DNA from 3 places in the Marinobacter sp. genome. Region 1 is predicted to be linked to each of the others. Evidence: predicted binding sites of a transcription regulator. Region 1 holds the regulator's gene; each other region holds the start of a gene.
The links. Region 1 encodes FliA, which starts transcription of late flagellar genes. Its sites were predicted from a motif close to CTAAAGTTTNNNNNNNNNNNGCCGNTAA; they were not measured.

Region 2: a site for FliA is predicted at 5,840-5,867, ahead of ACO06L_RS00725 (methyl-accepting chemotaxis protein). Genes of this name have one in related genera too.
Region 3: a site for FliA is predicted at 5,490-5,517, ahead of ACO06L_RS00740 (flagellar protein MotY). Genes of this name have one in related genera too.

What each region holds. Positions count from the first base shown of each region.
Region 1 is NZ_OZ245935.1:1,358,743-1,366,346, forward strand. Features, by position in the region: gene ACO06L_RS06155 (protein-glutamate methylesterase/protein-glutamine glutaminase) at 1-166, opposite strand, end outside; gene ACO06L_RS06160 (chemotaxis protein CheA) at 232-2,382, opposite strand; gene ACO06L_RS06165 (protein phosphatase CheZ) at 2,399-3,184, opposite strand; gene cheY (chemotaxis response regulator CheY) at 3,205-3,588, opposite strand; gene ACO06L_RS06175 (RNA polymerase sigma factor FliA) at 3,751-4,494, opposite strand; gene ACO06L_RS06180 (MinD/ParA family protein) at 4,526-5,338, opposite strand; gene flhF (flagellar biosynthesis protein FlhF) at 5,424-6,719, opposite strand; gene flhA (flagellar biosynthesis protein FlhA) at 6,780-7,604, opposite strand, start outside.
Region 2 is NZ_OZ245935.1:157,129-164,732, forward strand. Features, by position in the region: gene ACO06L_RS00705 (TIGR04282 family arsenosugar biosynthesis glycosyltransferase) at 1-181, shown strand, start outside; gene ACO06L_RS00710 (insulinase family protein) at 187-3,009, opposite strand; gene ACO06L_RS00715 (hypothetical protein) at 3,074-3,373, opposite strand; gene ACO06L_RS00720 (SDR family oxidoreductase) at 3,759-5,744, shown strand; gene ACO06L_RS00725 (methyl-accepting chemotaxis protein) at 5,902-7,604, shown strand, end outside.
Region 3 is NZ_OZ245935.1:165,112-172,715, reverse strand. Features, by position in the region: gene rdgC (recombination-associated protein RdgC) at 1-586, shown strand, start outside; gene ACO06L_RS00750 (GNAT family N-acetyltransferase) at 642-3,386, opposite strand; gene ACO06L_RS00745 (histone deacetylase family protein) at 3,596-4,522, shown strand; gene ACO06L_RS00740 (flagellar protein MotY) at 4,529-5,446, opposite strand; gene pyrC (dihydroorotase) at 5,633-6,664, shown strand; gene rnt (ribonuclease T) at 6,709-7,365, shown strand; gene ACO06L_RS00725 (methyl-accepting chemotaxis protein) at 7,440-7,604, opposite strand, start outside.

The DNA.
Region 1 (7,604 bases):
AATCCATGGTGATTACGTCTGGACGCAGTTTTTCAGCCAGCTCCACGCCTTCCCGACCGTTGGTAGCCGCACCAACCACCTTGATCTGGCCGGAGCTGGTCAGGATTTCCGTCAGCCGTTTGCGAAAAAACCCTGAATCGTCAACGACCAGGACAGAAACTGTCATCCACTTCTCCTACCCAATCCATCGTTCTCCGGCCTTCTCTGGCCACAGTCACCTGAAGTCCCGGCTCAGCCGTAGTGTTGCAACAGGCTTGGTACATCAATAATCAGCGCAATCCGGCCGTCGCCAGTGATGGTGGCGCCGGCCATTCCCGGCGTACCCTGAAGGGCGCGCCCGAGGGGCTTGATCACCACCTCTTCCTGCCCGACCAGCTGGTCGACAACAAAACCGACCTGTTTGGTCCCCATGGCCACGATGACCACATGGGCGTTTTCAGGCACTTCCTGGGAAGTGCCGCCACGAACCAGCCATCGCTTGATATGGAACAGCGGGAATACCTTTTCCCGAACCACAATGCACTCGCGGCCGTCGACGATATTGGTCTTGGTCAGGTCCAGGTGGAAGATCTCGACCACATTGACCAGCGGCAAGGCAAAGGACTGGTCCCCGAGCATGATCATCAGGGTGGGCATGATGGCCAGCGTCAACGGAACCTTGATGACAATCCGGGACCCCTTGCCCAGTTCCGATTCAATGCTCAACTGGCCATTGAGCTGGCCAATCTTGGTTTTCACCACATCCATGCCGACACCACGACCGGAGACATCTGAAATCTGGTCTTTGGTGGAAAATCCGGCCGCGAAAATCAGATTGAAGCACTCGGAATTGGTCAGGCGATCAGCGGCATCCTGGTCGTAAATCCCCTTCTCAACTGCCTTCCGGCGCAGCACTTCCGGATCCATGCCGGCGCCGTCATCCTCTATGAACAACAGGATATGATCCCCTTCCTGCTCGGCAGACAGGGTAACGGTACCCTGGCGGGGTTTACCTGCTTTCTCGCGCACCTCCGGGGCTTCGATCCCGTGATCGACCGAATTCCGGACCAGGTGAACCAACGGATCGGACAGCGCTTCGACCAGATTCTTGTCCAGGTCGGTATCTTCACCATGCATCACCAGGTTGACCTCTTTCTTGAGGTTCCTGGCCAGATCACGGACCACCCTGGGGAAGCGACCAAACACCTTCTTGATCGGCTGCATACGGGTCTGCATCACGGCAGACTGAAGATCGGTGGTGACCACATCCAGGTTGGACACCGCCTTGTGCATGTGCTCGTCTTCGCTTTCGTTGCCCAGACGCTGCAGGCGATTACGCACCAGCACCAGTTCGCCCACCATATTCATGATGTCATCAAGGCGCTTGGTGTCGACACGAACCGTTGTTTCCGCCGCAGGCGCGTTCTCGCGAGCGGGCATGGCAGGTGCGGCAGCGCCTTTGGCTTCCGGCTTTTCGGCTGGCTTAGCGGCCGCCTTCGGCTTGGCCGGCTCTTTCGGCGCGGACGGCTCTTTCGGATCCGCGGACTGTCCTGGAGCTGAAGGCTCTTTCGAAGCTGAAGGCTCTTTGGAAGCTGAGGGCTCTCCCCCGGCGGTCGGACTTCCTCCTTTGCCGTGAAGATCGTCCAGCAGTTTTTCGAATTCGTCGTCAGTGATCAGGTCATCGCTGGCACCGCCCTCTGCCTTGGCGGCCGGCTTTTCTTCTTTGCTGACAGCCTCTTCCTCGCCCGCAGGTGCTCCGGCAAACTGCCCTTTTCCGTGTAACTGGTCCAGCAGCGCCTCGAATTCGTCGTCGGTAATCTCGTCGTCTCCGGAACCCTCCTGGTCACCCGCAGCCGCTCCGGAGCCTGAAGCTGGTGCCTGGCCTTCGGATTTTTCGTCCTCCAAGGCATCCAGAAGCTGTTCGAATTCGTCGTCGGTGATATCACCACCGTCTTCTGCCGGTTCGTTCTCTTCATGCTCAGGTTGAGAAGCAGCGGCGGGTGCCCCCTCGCCCTCCGGCTGGGCCAGGGCATCCAGGCGTGCAATCAGTTCGTCCGGGGCTGGTGTCAACTCCTCGTGATTGCGGACCTGCTCAAACATGGCATTGACGTTGTCCAGGGCTTCCAGAACCACGTCCATTAACTCAGAGTCCACCTTGCGCTTGTGATTGCGCAGGATATCAAAAACGTTCTCGGCGGAATGGCAGCAATTCACCAGTGCTTCAAGCTGAAGGAAGCCCGCGCCGCCTTTAACGGTGTGAAAGCCACGGAAGATGGCGTTGAGCAGATCACTGTCGTCAGGATGTTGCTCAAGATCTACCAACTGCTCTGACAGCTTTTCGAGGATTTCGCCGGCTTCTACCAGGAAGTCCTGCAAAATCTCTTCATCAGCATCAAACGCCATGCGTTACCCTCTTCATTCAGAAACCGAGACTGGACAACAGGTCGTCTACGTCGTCCTGTCCCGAAACTACATCTTCACGCTCATCGGCCTTGATCTGGGGCCCGACGCCCTTCTCCGCAGACTCTTCTTTTTCTTCAATCTGGTGCACCGTGCCCGTGAGCTGGTCCACATGGCTGGCCATCACCACCAGGCTGAGCATCTGTTCCTCAACCTCTTTCACCAGGGCAGTGACCTTCTGGATAACCTGCCCCGTCAGATCCTGATAATCCTGGGCCAGCAGGATTTCCGACAGGTTGCTGTACATGGTGTCAGCGTCGGTAGCCATACTGACGAAAAAGCGATCAATCCGGCCATAAAGCTCCCGAAACTCGGCCGGCTGCATTTCCCGGCGACGCAGACGCTGCCACTCATCGCGCAAAGCAGCGGCCTCGTCCCGCAGGGCATTGGCCACGGGCATGGTTTCCTCAACCAAATCCATGGTCCGGTTGGCCGCTTCACCAGTCATCTGCACGACGTATTCGAGGCGATCGGAGGCATCTGTCATCATTGACAGTGCTTCCTGCTGTTCGGCGTTACGGGGATCAATCTGGAAGTTCCGGATTGCTTCGTGCAAGCTCCGGGTCAATCGCCCGACCTCGCGATACAGACTCTGATCCCTGACCTCACTGAGTTCATTGATCAGGGTCATGGCTTTGGCATAATCACCCGCATCAACACTCTCTGCCAGTTCTGCTGCCTGCCGCTGGAGCTTTTCCGTCACCTCCGGTTCAAGGCCCCGATGGTTCTTTTTGCTATCGCTCATGAGAGCCATCCGACCTCTGGTTACTGGATTCTTTCAAAGATTTTCTCAATCTTTTCCTTGAGCACCGCGGCGGTGAACGGTTTGACAACATAGCCGTTCACGCCCGCCTGGGCAGCGGCAACAATCTGGTCCCGCTTCGCCTCAGCCGTTACCATCAATACCGGCAGGGTTTTCAGGTTCTCGTCCGCCCGAACGGCCTTGAGCAGATCGAAACCGGACATGCCTGGCATGTTCCAGTCGGTGACCAGAAAATCGTACTTGCCGCTCTTGAGCATCGGCAGAGCTGTGTTGCCGTCGTCTGCTTCATCGGTGTTGGTGAAGCCCAGATCACGCAGCAGGTTCTTGATGATCCGTCGCATTGTGGAGAAATCATCCACAATGAGGATTTTCATGTTTTTGTCCAATGGGACCTCCAGTTAGTAACACCCGGAATTCGTTTGACCTTCGCGTTCAAAGTCTAGCAGGCCGCTGTTTTAACCGCTTATTGTCAGACCTTTGCTTCGGTTGTAAAGCATCGGTTACCAAAAACTACAGACTGCCTCTTCGAGGACACAGACTGAACGCAATCAGCTGTCCGATTCCTGGCGCCAATCCGACAGCCGTCCCCGAAGGCGCAGGGCCGCCTGGCTATGAATCTGGCTTACCCGGCTCTCGCTGACGCCAAGCACTGCACCAATCTCCTTGAGGTTCAGTTCTTCCTGGTAATACAGGCTCAGCACCAGTTTTTCCCGTTCCGGCAGGTCTTCAATGGCCTCAGCGAGGCTGCGCCGGAAGGCATCGGAGGACAATCCCTCAAGGGGATTATCCTGCGTCTCTGTCTGTTCTATCGGCAGCTCTCCGGATTCATTGAGCTCATCGAGGCTAAAAAGTCGGCCGCTGTTGGAATCGGAAAGGTAAGAGTGATATTCCGCCAGCCCCATGCCCAGCTCCTCGGCCACTTCCAGATCCTGAGCTTCACGACCCAAACGGTCTTCAACGGCCTTGATAGCCTGGGAAATACGGCGGGCATTGCGATGGACGGAACGGGGAACCCAGTCGCCCTTGCGGATTTCATCCACCATGGCCCCGCGAATCCGGATGCCGGCGTAGGTCTCGAAGGTTGCACCTTTGGTAGAGCTGTAGCGCTGGGCTGCCTCAAGCAGGCCGATCATGCCGGCCTGCATCAGGTCTTCAAGCTGAACCGAAGCAGGCAGGCGGGCCATCAGGTGAAGGGCAATTTTCTTGACCAGCGGCGCATGCTGCTCAATGAGCTGTGACGGCTTCTGCGCACCCGACTGGTTATAGATTCCGAGGTTTTTCGCCAATGTCATGTATCCGGGTTTTTGTTTGACTGGATCCGATTCAGACTTCGACGAGCCGCTCCACAAAAAATTCCAGATGCCCGCGGGGAGAGGACGGCAACGGCCAGCTGTCTACCTTATCCGCCAGAGCCTTGATAGCCAGTGACGCCTTCGCCCTGGGGTAGGCATCCAGCACTGCACGCTGTCGCTGAACCGCTTTCTTCACAGCCTCATCGTAAGGCACCATCCCGACGTATTGTAGTGCCACATCCAGGAAGCGCTCGGTGACCCGGGTCAGTTTTTCGAAAAGATGCCGGCCTTCCTGCTCGTTTCGTACCTGGTTGGCAAGGATACGGAAGCGGTTGGTACCGTAGTCACGGTTCATGAGTTTGATCAGGGCGTAACAGTCGGTAATCGACGTGGGCTCGTCACAGACCACCAGCAACAACTCCTGGGACGCTCTCAGAAAGCTGACCACCGATTCCGAGATACCGGCAGCGGTATCCACGATCAGGACATCAATCTGATCCCCCAGCTCGCTGAACGCGTTAATCAACCCGGCATGCTCCATGGGGCTGAGCTGGGTCATTCTCTGGGTACCGGAGGAGGCAGGAACAATCTTGATGCCGCCGGGACCATTCACCAGAACGTCCTTGAGATCACAATCGCCCGCCAGCACATCCTGAAGATTACGGTTGGCGGTAATACCAAGCAATACGTCGATATTGGCCAGCCCCAGGTCGGCGTCGAGCAGCACCACTCTCCGGCCTTTCTGCGCCAGGGCGATTCCGAGGTTCACCGACACGTTACTTTTGCCGACTCCACCTTTGCCGCCGGAAACTGCAATCACCTGTACCGGTTGTGCTTTGCTCATACTGTTTTTTGTCTCTCGCCACGTCTAGCCGGGGGCTGTTGTTCGGACGCTCGCTGTTTGTTTGTCCGGTCCGGGGTTCATGAGTTCAGGCCCCCTCTGCGACCGCCTGCTGTTGCTGGAGTGTTTTAAGCCGGTCCACGGCCAGCCGCACCAGCGGAACGGCTTCTGCGTGGTGCAGGTCTTCAGGAATTTTCTGCCCGTCTGTGTAATAGGCTACCGGCAGACCGGTTTCCATCACAAAGCCGAGAGATTCACCCAGTGTGAGGGCTTCATCAATCTTGGTCATCACACAGCCCGCAAGATTTGCCATCTTATAGCAATGCCAGACGGATTTCATGATGCGCGGCTGACTGGTTGCCGAGACTACCAGATGCGTTTTGATATTGTGATGGCTGCGAGCCAGTTCGGCCAGCTGTTCCTGATACCCCTTATCCGCACTTGTCAGCCCTGCGGTATCGATCAGTACCAGGTGACGGTCTGACAGCTCGTCCAGAATATCGTCGAGACTGTGGCTCTCGTCCACCACACGAACGGGCACATTCAGGATGCGCCCGAAGACAAACAGCTGCTCATGAGCGGCCACTCGGTAGCGGTCGGTGGTTACCAGTGCCACCGAGTCGGAACCGTGCTTCAGCACGTAGCGTGCCGCCAGCTTGCCAATGGTGGTGGTTTTCCCGGAACCGGTGGGGCCCACGAGCGCGTAGGCGCCACCCTCATCCAGCCACTCCATGCGGGAGGTCCGGACACCAGTGCACAACATTTTGAGGGACTGTTTCCAGCCATCCTCGAGGCGCCCGGCCTTGTGGCGACGGGAAATTGAGCCCGCCAGTTCGCTGCCCAGGCCAAATTCCTGCAGGCGCTCAGCCAGCCTCTGTTGAACGGCGGTGGTTGCCGAAACCTCCGGCTCCGATTCCGGCCGGCGGCCCTGCATCATGTCCCGCAGGGAACTGATCTCGGCTCGCATCTGCGCCAGCTCATCGGGATAGGCTTCCCTCGGAGCGCGGGGCATCTCAGGCTCATCAAAACCCGCACCCAGCGATTCCTGCACCGCCGCAAACGAGGCTCCGGCATAGCCGGCGCCCTGGGACGCCCGTTTTTCCCGGACCTCCCGAATGCGATCCCGAGACCGGCCCAGCTCGTCTTCAAGACGGCGGTGCTGGTCGGCCTGCATTTCGGCAAGTCGGGAACCGTTGGTCGCTTCTTCAGCCTGATTTCCCAGGCGCTGACGCGCCATGTTTTCGTCATAGTCCAGCGCCGTCACAATTTCGACACCGCCATCGACCCGACGATTGGAAAGAATCACGGCATCCGGCCCCATCTGTTCACTGACCTGCTTGAGCGCCTCTGCCATGGTCTGAGCAAAAAACCGTTTTACTTTCATGATGCCTCTTCCTCCACCGGCAACGCCGTGCCGGCGCTGTCCGCTCTGTCATCCGCGCCGTTACTGGCCAACGGACGCCACGATCGTAATCTGTTTGTTATCCGGAATTTCCTGGTACGAGAGCACGTGCAGGCGCTCTACCCCATAACTGGCAAACTTCGCCAGTACCGGCCTCAGGGGCCCGGACACCAGCAGAATGGCCGGTTTGCCGAGCATCTCCTGGCGCTGAACGCTCTCCTGCAGGGAGCGCTGGAGCTTTTCAACCATATTCGGCTCCAGAACCAGGCCAATATCTTCCTGACCGCCGGATTGTTGACTCTGCTGAACTGACTTTAGCAATAACTGTTCCAGATCCGGATCCAGGGTGATGACCGGTATCTCCGATTCGTTGCCGCAGATACTCTGAACGATCATCCGCCGCAGGGACTGCCGGGCTACCGTGGTCAGCAGCTTCGGATCCTGGCTCTTCGGATGCACGTTCACGATGGCCTCGGCAATGGACCGCATATCCCGGATCGGCACCTCCTCCTTCAGGAGGTTCTGCAGTACTTTCAGCAGCAGACTGATGGAAACAGTAGTGGGCACCAGTTCCTCGGCCAGCTTCGGAGAAATCTTCTCCAGCTGATCCAGCCACTTCTGAACCTCCTCGTGGCCCAGCAGTTCGTGGGCGTGTTTCTGCAGCACCTGGTTCAGATGGGTGGCGACCACCGTACTGGCATCAACCACGGTATACCCCAGGGTCTGGGCCTGGTCTTTCTTGTCCGGCTCAATCCAACTGGCATCCAGACCGAACGCCGGATCCTTGCCTTCAATGCCCTCTATCTTTCCGAATACCTGGCCAGGATCGATGGCCAGTTCGCGGTCTGGATGGATTTCCGCCTCAGC
Region 2 (7,604 bases), 1.2 Mb from region 1:
CCTGATTGGCGCTTCGAGAGTGGCTGAGGGGATGCTGGACGACATCGCCTGGGGCTCGCCGGAGGTTCTGACCCAGACCTGTGATCGTCTGAAAGAATCGGGGCTCAGCTACTGTCTGCTCGAGCCCCGCTGGGATGTTGACGAGCCCGAGGACTGGGCCCGCTTTCTACGGACCTGCTAACGCTTTCAGCTGGCCGGCACCGGCGGCAGCTCGGTGAGCCTGCCGAGGGCCCGGCTTGCTTCCAGACCATCACCACCGGTAACAACCTGAAGGCTCTGGGCCCGCTCAAGAACCGTCTTTCGGAACGTCTCAAGCAGTGCCTGTTGGCTGACCTGTTCTACCGCGTTGGCCAGTTGCTGCCGCGAATCGAAGCTGTCCATACCACGATCAATCTCACGCCAGTAGCGGCTGGAAATCTCGCCTAGTTGCCGGTCACGCTCAAGCAGCTTGCTGATCACAGCCTGCTTTTCCCTATCCAGGCGCTCCGGTGTCAACGCTGTCAGGGTTTGCTCAAAGCTGTTCGAGAATTCCTGAACTGCTCGATCGATCTCCGCCCGAGTGGCAGATGGCGACTGCACAACAAAACCGAGGGCGGGCGTTTCCAGCATTTCGAAAGCCGTCGCGTAGACGATGTAGCCCAGTTGGCGGTTGGTACGGATCTCTTCATAGAAAGGGCTGCTTATGATCTGGGCCAGCAGACGGAATCGGGCCCGTTCTTCAAAGCTGGTGTTGTCGCCCTGCATGTAGAGTGTATAGCCGGTGTCTGGGTGGTCTACTTCAATGGAAACCTTCGTTTCATTGTCTGGCAACTGACGTACCTGGCTGCGCTCTACCTCGGTCAATTCACTGTTGCCCAGCAAAATCGCGTCGATCTGCCGTGCCAGGTTCAGGGCCGAGGCTTCGGTGAGATTTCCATGGGCCAGCATAACCGGGTCAACTTGTGAGAGCAGGGCTTCAGAGAAGGACTGCAGTTCATCGAAGGTAACTTCCCGGGCGGCCTTCAGCTTGTCGTCGGTAGGCCAGGCGCCTTCGATCAAGGACGTCTGTACGAACTCCGAGGTCTGTTCCACCGGGCGATCCTTGGCCTTGTTCTCCAGGCCGTCAATCAGCTGTTGCCGGGCAATTTCAAAACGTTGTTCGGTCAGTTCCGGTGTGGCCACCTGAAGCAGTATTCGGTTCATCAGAGTATGGAGTTTGTCGTTATAACCGCCAACACGGACCGTGATACCGCGCAGGTGGGGATAAACGCTGTAATCCAGACCCGCCAGGCTGGCGGAGTACGCCCAGGCATTCAGGTTGGTATTGATGGCGTCGACCAGGAGCTGGGTGAGCACGTAGCTGCGGGCCGAAGCGCGGGCGGCTGGCGTTCGGAGACCCACAAACACGTTGGCTTTCGGGGTATCAAACCTGGTGTCCCGGGCAAACCAGACATCCATCCCTTCAAGTTCGCCAAGACTTGTCGGCTGGTCCATGGTTTTTCCTGGTACCATCGCCAGATCTTCCGGCACGAACGGGTTCTCCGGGGGCAGGCGCAACTGTGCAGCCAGCTCTGGCAAAGTCTTTGCCCTGAGCGCTTCTGGATTGAGAGCTTCCCGGGTCCAGGCGGCGTCGTACCAGTCGGTGCGATTCGGATTCTCCAATTCTGGTTCCGGAGCCAGAACGAAGGCAAGGAGATTGTTCGGCGTCAGCCTGTCCAGAATGTCTCGGTACTGCTCCGGCGCAAAGCGCTCAACCAGCCAGGGCGCCCGCAGTACGTCTTCCGCGGGGTAGTCCTGCAGGTAGCGAGAAAGGCGCATGGCTTCATGCATAGGGTTGCCCTGCTCGCGGAACCGGAAATCAATGCGTGCCAGGTTCTGCATTTCCAGGAAGCGCTGCTCGCTGATCCCTTTCTGGCGAACCTTTTCTATGTAATCAAACACCAGGGGCAAAATGTCCTCGTGGCGCGACAGCCCTTCCGGGGTCAGCGAGATGCTGAGTTCCAGGGTGGCGTTCTCGCCGGTGTCCATACCCAGGCCCGCGGACAGACTCTCCGCCAGGCCAGCCCGTTTTAGCACATCGAACAGACTGCCTGGACCTTCATGGCCGAGCAGATTGGCCACGTAGCTGGCGGGTTTGGTGCGGTAGTTGTCTTCCTGGGACGCAATGGGAAAGGTAAGGGACAAGCTTCTGACATCCTTGAGCGCTTCCGCCGTCACCTTGGCTGGAAGATCGTCCGCCCGGTATAGGCTCGCCACATGGCGTTTCGTCTCAAGGTTGCGGTTTTCGATCGCATCGAACCGGCCCCGCACCATGGCTTCCAGTTCTTCCAGGGTTTGCGGCCCGTACACCGCCAGGCTCATGATGTTTGAGGAGTAGTGCTGCTTCCAGAACTCGATCAGGTCTGGCCGGAGGGGATTCTCTTCTGTGTTCTCCAGGGTGCTGACGTTGCCCACGGCAAACTGGTTGAAGGCGTGGTCCGGGTTACTGACGGCTTTTTTAACGGAATAGAATCGGCGCCCATCTTCTTTCTGTTTGGCGCTGAATTCCGAGTGCACGGCGTTGCGCTCACGGTCTACCAGTTCGGCGGTAAACAGGGGCGCGGAGAACTGTTGTGCGAACCGGTCCAGCGCCGGTTCCAGGAATTCGGCCTGAACATCGAAGAAATAATTCGTGTCCTGGAACGCTGTGAAGGCATTGTGCTGGCCGCCATGGCTCTTGATGAACTGCTGGTATTCGCCCGGATCGGGGTATTTCTCGGTCCCCAGGAACAGCATATGCTCCAGGAAGTGGGAGAGCCCTTCCCGATCCGCCGGATCATCCCCGCTACCGACCGCAACGTTCATCGAAGCAGCTGCCTTATCGGCATCCTGATCAGAAACCAGAATGACCTTCAGGCCGTTGTCCAGTTCGATGAACCGGTACAGGTTGTCGTCATTGGGGCTCTTCTCCGGAATCTGGGCTGCAAGAGCGAGGGTGCTGAACAGCACAAGTGTCAGCAGGGAAAACAGGCGTGAGATCGGGTTCTGCATTGAGTTCTTCCTGACGGTACGTGTGTTCATAGGCTCTCTGTGATTCGGAGAAGAGTCTCGCGCATCAGTGCATCATTGCGTTGCGCGTGCTCTCTGGTTGCTGATCGAGTGTTTTACGAGCCAGATCGGCTGCTTTCTCACTATCCAACTGGCCCGAGGCGATACGCTCCAGAACCGTGGCCATGATGGCAACGGACTGGCGATAATCCGCGAACTCGGCCTGGAATGCCTGGTCGATTGCCTCGTAGACTGCCTGAATCTTCTGTTCCCTTGAACCGGCGTTATCAGCTGTGTCGTTGATTGCCTTCAGACAGGCTCGGGCGATGGAGATGTAGCGTTCCGCGTTGGGATTGTCTTTCTGCATAGTGGGGATTCCGAAGTTCGGTTTTCCAATGAAAAGGAGAGATGCCAAAAGGCGCGATAAGTTCCCGATTATGTCATTGCTGGCGGGTGCTTTCATTGCTTTGTGGTAATCCGGAAATTGGGCATGCATGGGGCAATTCCTGTGCTAGTCTCAAAAACATTGTGTCGGCGAACCGGACAGGCCCGTTTAGCGTGCGGGGACGGATTTTTAGAGTAATAGCTCTATACAAAACAAAGGCTTACAGAGTAAAAGCTCTAAAAAAGTCCGATACATGAAGGTTGCAATTAAGTACAATGCCGGCGTTTCCGGAAAACTCTAAGACTTTAGTCGTATGGGTGCCGGCATGGATAGACAACAACTGAGCAACAGGCAGGGTGGAAGATCGATGAATTATTTCCTGACGGGTGGCACCGGATTTATTGGCCGTTTCCTCGTGGAGAAGCTTCTGGCACGTGGTGGTACTGTCCACGTACTGGTGCGTGAGCAGTCCCAGGACAAGCTGGAAAAATTACGGAAGCGCTGGGGCGCGGATGAAACCCAGGTGAAAGCCGTAATTGGCGACCTCACCAGTAAGAACCTGGGCATCGACGCCAAGACAATGAAGGCCCTGAAGGGAAAGATTGACCATTTCTTCCACCTGGCCGCCGTGTACGACATGGGCGCCGATGAAGAAGCCCAGCAGGCTACCAATATCGAGGGTACTCGGGCCGCGGTCAATGCCGCAGAGGCCATGGGCGCCAAGCACTTCCATCACGTGTCTTCCATTGCGGCTGCCGGTCTGTTCAAGGGCATTTTCCGCGAGGACATGTTCGAGGAAGCGGAAAAGCTGGACCATCCATACCTGCGCACGAAGCATGAATCCGAAAAGGTGGTTCGGGAGGAGTGCAAGGTTCCCTTCCGGATTTACCGCCCCGGCATGGTGATTGGCCATACCGCCACTGGCGAAATGGACAAGGTGGATGGCCCCTACTACTTCTTCAAGATGATTCAGAAGATTCGCCACGCGCTGCCCCAATGGGTGCCGACCATTGGTGTCGAGGGCGGGCGTCTGAACATTGTGCCGGTGGATTTCGTGGTTAACGCCATGGATCACATTGCCCACCTCGAGGGTGAAGACGGTAAGTGCTTCCACCTGGTGGACACCGATCCGTACAAGGTTGGCGAAATTCTCAACATCTTCAGCGAGGCGGGTCACGCTCCCAGGATGGGGATGCGGATCGATTCCCGGATGTTCGGCTTTATCCCGCCGTTCATACGTCAGAGTCTGAAGAATCTGCCGCCGGTGAAGCGTCTGACCTCTGCCATTCTCGATGACATGGGTATCCCGCCCTCAGTGATGTCGTTCATCAATTACCCCACCCGGTTCGATGCCCGTGAAACCGAGCGTGTTCTGAAAGGCACTGGCATTGAAGTCCCTCGTTTGCCGGACTACGCCCCGGTAATCTGGGACTACTGGGAGCGCAATCTGGACCCGGACCTGTTTAAGGACCGCACGCTCAAGGGCACGGTTGAAGGTCGGGTGTGTGTTGTTACCGGTGCTACCTCTGGCATCGGCCTGGCCACGGCGCAGAAACTGGCGGACGCCGGCGCCATCCTGGTGATCGGTGCCCGTAAACTCGAGCGCCTGAAAGAAGTGGCCGCAGAGCTGGAGTCCCGGGGCGCAAGCGTGCATGCCTATCCCTGCGATTTTTCGGATATGGATGCCTGCGACGAGTTCGTGAAGACCGTGTTGGATAACCATGGCCAGGTCGACGTGCTAGTCAACAACGCCGGGCGCTCGATTCGCCGCTCCCTGGATCTGTCGTTCGACCGCTTCCACGATTTCGAGCGCACCATGCAACTGAACTACTTTGGTTCCGTTCGTCTGATCATGGGCTTTGCGCCCAAGATGCTTGAGAATCGCCGCGGTCACGTGGTCAACATCTCGTCCATCGGTGTGCTGACCAACGCTCCCAGGTTCTCGGCTTACGTGGCCTCCAAGTCCGCGCTGGATGCCTTCAGCCGCTGCGCTGCTTCAGAATGGTCGGATCGCAATGTCACGTTCACCACCATTAACATGCCGCTGGTGAAAACACCGATGATTGCGCCAACCAAGATCTATGATTCGGTCCCAACGCTAACACCGGACGAGGCTGCGACCATGGTTGCTGATGCCATCGTCTACCGGCCGAAGCGAATCGCTACCCGCCTGGGTATCTTTGCCCAGGTGCTTCACGCCCTGGCGCCTAAGATGGCCGAGATCGTTATGAATACCGGCTACCGGATGTTCCCGGATTCACCGGCAGCCGCCGGCAGCCGTTCCGGGGAGAAGCCAAAAGTGTCCAGCGAGCAGGTGGCTTTCGCCGCCATCATGCGGGGCATCTACTGGTAATGTCGTAGCCCCTGAATCGAGTGGGAGGGGGAGTTACTCCCCCTCCCACATTAATTGGTTAAACGAGATTCGCCTCTTTTATGAATTGTTCTGGGCTAAAGAAAACGTGCCGATAGCCGATGGTTAACATAAGAACAATATAAAAGAAGGGCTATTGATGACTCTCAAGAAACGTCTTTTGCTGACTTTGCTGCTGGTTGGCCTGCTTCCCGTCATTGCCATCTCATTTTTTAACGCCGAAATTGCCCGACAGAGCCTGACGGAACAGGCGTTGCAACAACTCTCTATTGCGGCTACCAATAAGCAGCATAGTGTTGAAGATTATCTCAGCACTATTGCCCGGCAGCTGAAAGCCATGGCCAATAATCGCGGGACCCGAACGGCGGCCCAGGGGTTTGGTTTGGCATTCCAGAATTACGAAAAACTGGTACAAGAGGAGCAGTCGACCTTACGAGAAAACGTCGAGGCTTATTATCAGCAGAATTTTTTGCCACCCTTGCAGCAAAATGGTGGTGCTAACGGACGTTCAGCCTCGGACTTCGTTGCATCCCTCAGCAAAAACAGCCTGGCTCTGCAGATGGGTTACATCGTGGACAACCCGAATCCTGTGGGGCAGAAAGACGAATTGGTATCGGCTGACGTCCATATCGCGCAGTTTTATAACACGCTTCACAAACAGTGGCACACCTCGTTCAAGGAGTTTCAGGAGGCGTTCGGCTACTACGATATTTATCTCATTGATGCCGATACAGGCCACGTTATCTATTCCGTAGCCAAAGAGGTGGATTTCGCTACCTCCCTGAAAGACGGTCCCTACGCGGATTCTGGCCTGGCGGCAGCTTATCGTCAGGCGATGTCTGACGGACAGGAAACTGCTCCGGCTTTTGTTGATTTTACTCGGTATGTACCGTCCTACGGTGCGCCCGCCGGATTTGTGGCAACCCCCATATATTCCGAAAAAGATGAGCGGCTGGCCGTGCTGGCCTTCCAGTTTCCCATCGACAGCCTGAACAACATCATGATGGAACGAGATGGCATGGGCGAAACTGGGGATGCCTATCTGGTGGGGCCGGATAACCTGATGCGGTCAGACTCCTACCTGGATCCGGAAAACCGCAGTGTTGTCGCTTCCTTTGCCGACCCGGAGAATGGACGCATTAGTTCGACATCGGTGGATGAAGCTCTGGCTGGGAATTCCGGTGAAGGCGTGGTTTCGTCCTACCGTGGCGAGCCAGTGTTTTCCGCCCACAGGCCAGTTACCGTAGGCGGGCTGAACTGGGCGCTGGTGGCGGAGATCAGCGAAGACGAGGCCTTGTCGCCGGTGCGTGAAATGTGGACGCTGGCGGCGATAGCCATTGCTATTGTGATCCTGGCTGTAGTGGCCGTGGCGGTCTGGACCGCAGTGCGGATCATGAAACCCCTCGGTAAAGACCCGGCCGAATTGCAGGCACTGGCGGAGCAGGTGGCTGCAGGTAACCTGGTCATTGATTCGTCCGACAGTGACAATGCCACGGGCGTATACGGCTCCATGCTCAAGATGGTGTCAGACCTGAAAGAAGTGATCTTCAAGGTTGAAGAAGCGTCCCAGCGCCAGGCCAGTGCATCTGAACAGTTGTCCGGCACCACCTCGCAGACTCTGGACAGTGTGAATCAGCAGGCAGAGCAGACTGAGCAGGTGGCGTCGGCCATTGAAGAAATGTCCTCTGCCATCAGCGAGGTGTCCCAGAATACCTCGGAATCGGCAGCCGCCGCCCGGCGCACTGATGAGGCGGTCAGCCGCAGCGCCACCGAGGTGGAATCCTCCGCTGAGGACACCCGTGCTATGGCCAGGGAACTGGAGGAAGCAGAAGCCGGCATAGA
Region 3 (7,604 bases), 1.2 Mb from region 1:
GCTGCCCCAGGCCTTTTCCAAGAACCGCCGCTCCTTTGCCTACCTTGCCCCCCAGGACGGTGTACTGGTGGTAGACGCCGGCTCCGCCAAGCAGGCGGAAGATCTGGCCTCGACTCTGCGCAAGAGCCTCGGGTCGCTGCCGGTTCGTCCACCCGCGGTGGAACAGGCACCGGCCTTCACCTTTACCGGCTGGCTGAGCGAATCCATCGATCTGCCTGGCAAGGTGGTTCTGGGCACTGAATGCGAGCTCAAGGATCCGTCTGAAGATGGTGGCGTGGTGCGCTGCAAGGGCCTGGATCTGAAAGCCGATGAAATCCGCAACCATCTCGATGCGGGCATGCAGGTGACCAAACTGTCCCTGACCTGGGACGACAACGTATCCTTCGTGCTGGATGAAGAACTGGGTATTCGTCGCCTGAAATTCGGCGAAACGCTTCAGGATCAACTGGACGACGTCGACGTGGACGATGCCGCTGCCAAGTTTGACGCAGCCTTCACGCTGATGACCCTGGAACTGTCTCGATTGATTCCGGGACTCCTTGAAGCACTGGGTGGTGAAGACCGCTCAGCGATTGTCGAAGAATAAAGCCGAGAACCCGGGGTCAGATGAACTGTCCATCTGACCCCTTTTCCCGAACCGCTCAGTGAGCGCTTTTGCCCAACCGCTCTCGCTGCCAGTCTTTTTCCGGTTCATTCAGAACCAGCAGCAGATCCATGACTTCCTCTTCCGTGTTGAACTTGATCTCAAAACCCAGGTGTTCCGCAAGCTGCAGCATGGGACGGTTGTCCGGCAGCACATTGCCAACCATCTCCATGGTGCCCCGGGCACGACAGTAATCGATCATCTTCTGCATCAGGGCAACGCCAAGGCCCTCCCCTTTCATTTTGTCATGAACCATCACCGCGAACTCGCACTGCAGGTTGTCGGCGTCGGTCCAGGTGCGCACGGTTCCCAAGGTCTCTTCCCCTTCACCGTCTTCCCTGGGGGCATTGGCTATGAACACCATTTCCCGGTCGTAATCAATCTGCACCATCTGGGCTACGTCTTCCCGGGAAAAATGCTTCCGGTACTGGAAGAACCGGTAGCGAATGGACTCCGGTGACTGTAATTCGTGGAACGCCCGGTGGGCGGGCTCATCCTCAGCCAACACGGGACGGATGATGACCCGGCGGCCAGATTTAGGCAGCACAATCCATTCCTCCAGTTCCCGCGGGTATGGCTGAATGATGGGCCGGCCCGGCTTGTCGGCCAGATTGATGGCGATATTCACGGCTACAGCCCCCTGCTCGTTGAACAGCAACGGCGAGATCTCCAGACCCTGAATTTCCGGAATGTCGATGACGATCTGCGAGAGGGTGACCAGGGTCTCGGACACCGCCCGGATATCCTCTTCCGGCTTAAGGCTGTGTTCTTTCAGCAGCTTGTACATATAGGTGCGGCGCAGGAGTTCACGGGCCAGAACCATATTCAGGGGCGGCAATGCGATCTGCCGATCGGTCATTACGTTTATCTGCGCGCCTGCCGCACCGCACACCACCAGCGGGCCGAACAGGGCATCCCGGGTAATGCCGACGCTGAACTCGATCCCACCCACGTGCTGGTACGAACGCTGAACTGCAAACCCGAGAAAGCCACTGTCCGGGAAATGGCTCTTGTATTCCTCCATCAGGTAGCGGCAGGAGTCCATGATGGCCGCTTCGCTGTTGAGCTTCTGCACCGTGCCCTTGTACCGACGCTGGGTAGGACTCAGATTCAGGAAAGGATGGCAGGCCTGCTCATGAATGATCGTGATATCGATGGGTCGCCGCTCAACCGCGAACACCTCCAGGACCTCTTCCATGTCGTCACAGTACATGGTGTCGATGGTGCTGATGCCATAATCCCGAACCAGGTCCCGGGCTTCCCGGTTCGACAGGTGATACCGCCCTGCGCGCAGTGCCCTGCTGACCACATGACGGGTGTGGGTCCGGTCCGCAAAGTGATCGGTAAAGGATTCGGGGGTTTCCGTAAGCAGCCGCTGAACCCTCTGGTGGCGAACATGCTGCATGAATGCCATGACGGCTTTCTCGGGATTGAAGAACGATGGCAGCCCGGCCCGGTAGAACTCTTCCCGGGCATCCATCACCGTGCTCTGGCCAAGCCAGCAGGTAAACACGTTCAGACGAGTGCCCTTGGAGGCCTGCACCACCGAATCCGCAATCTGTAGGCTGTCCTCGGTCAGACTCGGGGCATACATCACCAGAACGTTGGCCACTTCCGGATCCTTGGCCAGGATCTTGATGGCTTTGCCATACAACTCCGGCGAGGCGTCGTAGTTGAGGTCAATCGGGTTTTTGCGGGTCCAGTAAGGTGGCAGCAGCTCGGCCAGGGCCTCGACACTGGAATTCGACAGCTCCGCGAGTTCACCGCCCAGGTCCGCAAGCCGGTCCACGGCCAACACTCCCGGGCCAACCCCGTTGGCCATGATCGCCAGCGTCTCGCGGCGCAAAGGACGCATTCGGGTCAACGTCTCGAGTGCATCAAACATCTGGCCAAGACCGTCCACCCGAAGCACACCGGCCCGCTGGAGCATGGCATCATAGATCGGATCGCTGCGCTTCAAACCTGCGGGCAGGCTGTGGGGAAACCACTCCGATTCCGGCACCCGACCGGACTTTACCGCAATCACTGGCTTGGTACGGGAGGCTACCCGCACCGCCGACATAAAGCGCCGGGCGTTCGGGATGTTCTCGATATGCAGGAGAATTGCACGGGTCTGGGTGTCCTGCGCCAGATAGTCGATCAGGTCATCGTGATCGATATCCATGCCATCGCCCAGTGTCAGGAAGTAGGAAAAACCCACACCTCGGGCGAACGCCCAGTCTATGACCGAACTGGCGATGGTGCCGGACTGGCCAACGAAGGCAACCCGGCCCGGGATCACGCCCATGTGAGCGTAGGTAGCGTTCAGGCTGCGGGCCGGAACCATCAGGCCGATGGTGTTGGGGCCAAGCACCCGGATACCGGTTTCCCGGGCGGCTTCGCGTACGGAATACATCAGGGGCTGCCCGGTTTTACTGTGGGTACGGGACATGCCGCCAGTCATAACAATGGCAGTGCGCACCCCGGCTTCTCCCAGCCGCTTGATGGTCTTGGCCACGGTATCCGGCGGCGTACAGATGATTGCCAGATCCGGAGAAAAATCCATTTTCGAGACTTTCTTGACGCAAGGAACACCGTGCACGTTGTCATAATCGTTCTGGTTAACGACCAGCAAACGCCCCGGATAACCGCCCCCCATGAGGTTCCGCAATACCATACCGCCAAGGTTGTCTGCCCGCTCCGACGCACCGATCACCGCAATGGACGCGGGATTGAACAGGCTCTCCAGATACCGGGTGCTCAAGCTGAGTCTCCTTCATGGTTGGCCGGCAGGCCGTTGGGGAAATAAATCTAATAAAACAGGTTACTTATGAATGTAACTCTTATCTTAGGCCCTGATTCGCCGATGTGAAATGGCTATCGCCCCTATAAGACCAAAGAAACACGGCATCGTGCAGTTTTCCCTGATAAGCTTGAAGAAAATATAAGCATATCGAAGGCAGTCCGAGACGTATGACCACGGCATTCTTTTCCCACGATGACTTCATGAAACACAACATGGGGCCCGAGCATCCGGAAAGCCCTGAACGGCTGGCAGCCATTATCAGCTACCTGGCTGATACCGGCCTCGATCAGAAGCTCGACTGGGTTCGGCCGGAAGAGATCACCCGCGACCAGCTACTGACCGTGCACCCTGAAAAGTACCTGCATCAACTCGACCTGATGCAACCAACAAGGGGCCGCGTGTTTACCGATCCGGATACTGCCATGATGCCAGACACCCTGCGGGCAGCCCGCCTGGCGGCCGGTGCCAACGTCCAGGCCGTGGATATGGTCATGAGCAGCCAGGTAACCAACGCGTTTGTCTGCGCACGGCCGCCCGGACATCATGCCGAGCGAGCGAAGTCCATGGGGTTCTGTTTCTACAACAACGTGGCTCTCGCTGCCATGCGCGCCCTTACCTTCCACCATCTTGAGCGGGTCGCGATCATCGATTTCGACGTGCATCAGGGCAATGGCACCGTGGACATTGTCGGTGGCGACGAGCGTATCCTGATGTGCTCCAGCTTCCAGCATCCCTTCTACCCGCACTCCCATGTTCACCGGCAGGCCGACAACATCGTGAATATTCCGATTGAGGCGAACTGTTCGTCTGAAGAGTACCGGAAGCAGGTGGAGGCGGGATGGCTGAAGCGCCTGAACGAATTCAAACCGCAGTTGATCCTGATTTCGGCGGGTTTTGATGCCCACCGGCTGGATCCGATGGCAGAACTGAATCTGGATACGGAAGATTATCGCTGGCTAACGGAAATGATTGTGAGTGTCGCCAGTGAGCACAGCAATGACCGGATCATTTCAACTCTGGAAGGCGGTTACCACCTGCGGGCCCTGGCGGAAAGTGTCAATGCCCACCTGGAAGTTCTGGATTCGGTTTACTGAAGCCGATCAGCCCCTGGGTTCGCCGCCATAGCCGTTAGCCTGCTGCAATTCCGGGCGGTCACCGGCCCGTTGCAGTCGGATATTGGTGCGGCGGTTATCTGCCGGCCGGTTCGATGCCGGGAACTGGTCACCATGGGCCCGAACGGTGATCATGTCTTCATCAATACCGCGCGCCTTGAGATAGTCAGCCACGACATTGGCACGATCTTCGGAAAGTGCGCGGTTATCGATGCGGCTGCCAATGCTGTCACTGTGGCCATCCACGAAAATCCGCTCAACCGTTGAGTCGGCGTTCACGTAGGTCACAATATTATCCAGCAACTGCCTGTCGGCGTCTGAAAGCTGGGTGCTGCCGCTGGCAAACGGCACTCTTGAGCGCTGAATCTGGTCAAAATTAACCGGCAAGAGATTCGATGTGCAGCGCTGGTAACGCTGGTATTCGCCGGCAAAATTGATATTGGACACCTGCACCCGAACCGGACGGCCATCAAACCAGGATTCCCTGGTAACCGTGGGGCGCATGCCATCCAGCAGGCCGTGGGCAACAACAAATGCCTGGCGGGTATCCAGAAAGACCTGGCGGCGATCATCCGACACGTTGACCGTGCCCAGGGGCTTCGGCGCCACACCCGGACGCCAGGCCGGTGCTTCAACCACGAGACTGCCCCGCCCTGGTCGCATGAGTGCAGAATCAGACTCCAGGAAAAAGCTTAGACTCTCACCTGCACGGTGATTGAATACCGCCCGACCGTAGCCGGGAACCTCGTGCACCAGACGGCACTCGAATACCGACTCGGCAAGATACCACTGGCTATTCTCAATGCCGGCGCCATAGCTGGCAGCCTGGCCGGCAGCCGGCAAAAGCACGACAGCAAAACTGGCAGCCAGTAGTGTTTTCAGACGTTTGTCAGGGCGGAATCCCATAGTGCTTGCCATCAGTGTCCGGGAGTTTGCAGGTTCTGACTGGTTAACGGCCTGCGTCTGTCTTTCTTTAGCCGCCAACCGGAAAACAATCGCCGGCGCCTTCTGGTATAATTCGCCAAATTTTTCGGGGTGCTATCCACCAAGGCACCACAGCACGCCTCGCCAAAGGTATTGCGGACAACTGCCATGACAGAAAAGCTGACTCTTACCCGACCCGACGACTGGCACCTTCACGTTCGGGACGGCGACATTCTTACGGACGTAGTACCGGCCACAGCAGCCTGCTTCGGTCGCGCTATCATCATGCCCAACCTGGTACCACCGGTGACAACCGCCGCTGATGCCACAGCCTACCGGGACCGCATTCTTGCAGCTGCCAATGGCACCGCATTCGAGCCACTGATGACCCTGTATCTGACCGAGAGCATGACACCGGACACCATCCGCGAGGCCAAAGCCGCCGGTGTTGTGGCCGCCAAGCTCTATCCGGCCGGCGCCACCACTAATTCCGACTCAGGGGTGAAGGATATCCGGAACATCTACCCGGTTCTGGAAGCCATGGTCGATTGCGGCATGCTGCTGCTGGTTCACGGCGAGGTCACTGATGCCGACATCGATATCTTTGATCGCGAAAAGGTCTTTCTCGAGCGGGTACTGGCCCCCACCCTGGAGGCCTTTCCGAATCTGAAGGTTGTACTGGAACACATCACCACCGCCGATTCTGCGGAGTTTGTCCAGCAGCACAAGGGCGACAATCTGGGCGCGACTCTGACGCCCCAGCACTTGATGTATAACCGCAACCATATGCTGGTCGGCGGCATTCGCCCGCACCTTTACTGCCTGCCTATCCTGAAGCGTAACCGCCATCAGCAGGCGCTCAGGGACGCGGTAACCAGCGGCGACAAACGCTTTTTCCTGGGCACGGATTCCGCCCCCCATGCCAGGGACCGCAAAGAAGCCGCCTGTGGTTGTGCCGGCTGCTACTCGGCCTATGGCGCCATCGGCCTGTATGCCGACATTTTTGAAGAGCTTGGCATTCTGGACAAACTCGAAGCCTTCGCTAGTTTCAACGGCCCTGATTTCTATGGCCTGCCGCGAAATACCGATACCATCACCCTGGTTCGGGAGCCCTGGACAATGCCGGCACAGCTGCCTCTGTCTGACGGAACCATCGTGCCGCTCAAGGCCGGTGAAACCGTTCACTGGCAGCTGGCGTAAACCTGACTGATTCCTTCTCACATACGGCCAAGACCGGAGCTTGAGTGACTGACGAAAACAAACCACCGCATCCCATGTCCCGCCGTTTCCGCGGGTTTCTGCCTGTTGTAGTCGACGTGGAAACCGCTGGCTTCAATCCCGAGCGGGACGCCCTGCTGGAAGTGGCGGCAGTGATACTGACCATGGACGACGACGGCTGGGTGCGGCGCGCTGAAACCCACGTTCAGCAGATCGATCCTTTCGAAGGCGCGAATCTGGAGCAGTCCGCCCTTGATTTCACGGGTATTGATCCGTGGAATCCGGAGCGAGAAGCGGTACCCGAGCGGGAAGGACTCAGCGAGATCTTCAGCCCCATTCGCAAGGCGGTGAAGAACCACGATTGCAAGCGAGCCGTCCTGGTGGGCCACAATGCCACCTTTGACCATAACTTCATCTTTGCAGCCGCGCTGCGGGCCGATATCCGTCGTAACCCGTTCCATCCTTTCTCAACCTTCGATACCGCCACGCTGGCCGGCCTGGCCTATGGTCACACGGTTCTGGCCCAGGCCTGCAAACTCGCGGGCATTCCGTTCAGCAACAAGGAAGCCCATTCCGCCGCCTATGACGCGGAAAAAACCGCAGACCTGTTCTGTGGCATTGTGAATCGCTGGAAAGAACTGGGCGGCTTTCCGCCTCCGGTGATCCCCGAAGAGACCGAGTAATCGCCATAAAAAACCCGCCGCAGCGGGTTTTTTAATTGTGCGCCAGGCATAAGCGTGAAAGTCACGCCTCGTACTCAGCTGACTTTAAACCGGGACAGTGAATCCTTGAGCTGATGAGACAACTCCGCCAAGTCACCACTGGCTTCGGATATCTGGGCCATGGCCTGTTTGGTCTCAAAGGACCTCTCAGAAATTGTAGATACGTTGCGCGTGACTTCTTCGGCCGTGGCTGATTGCTC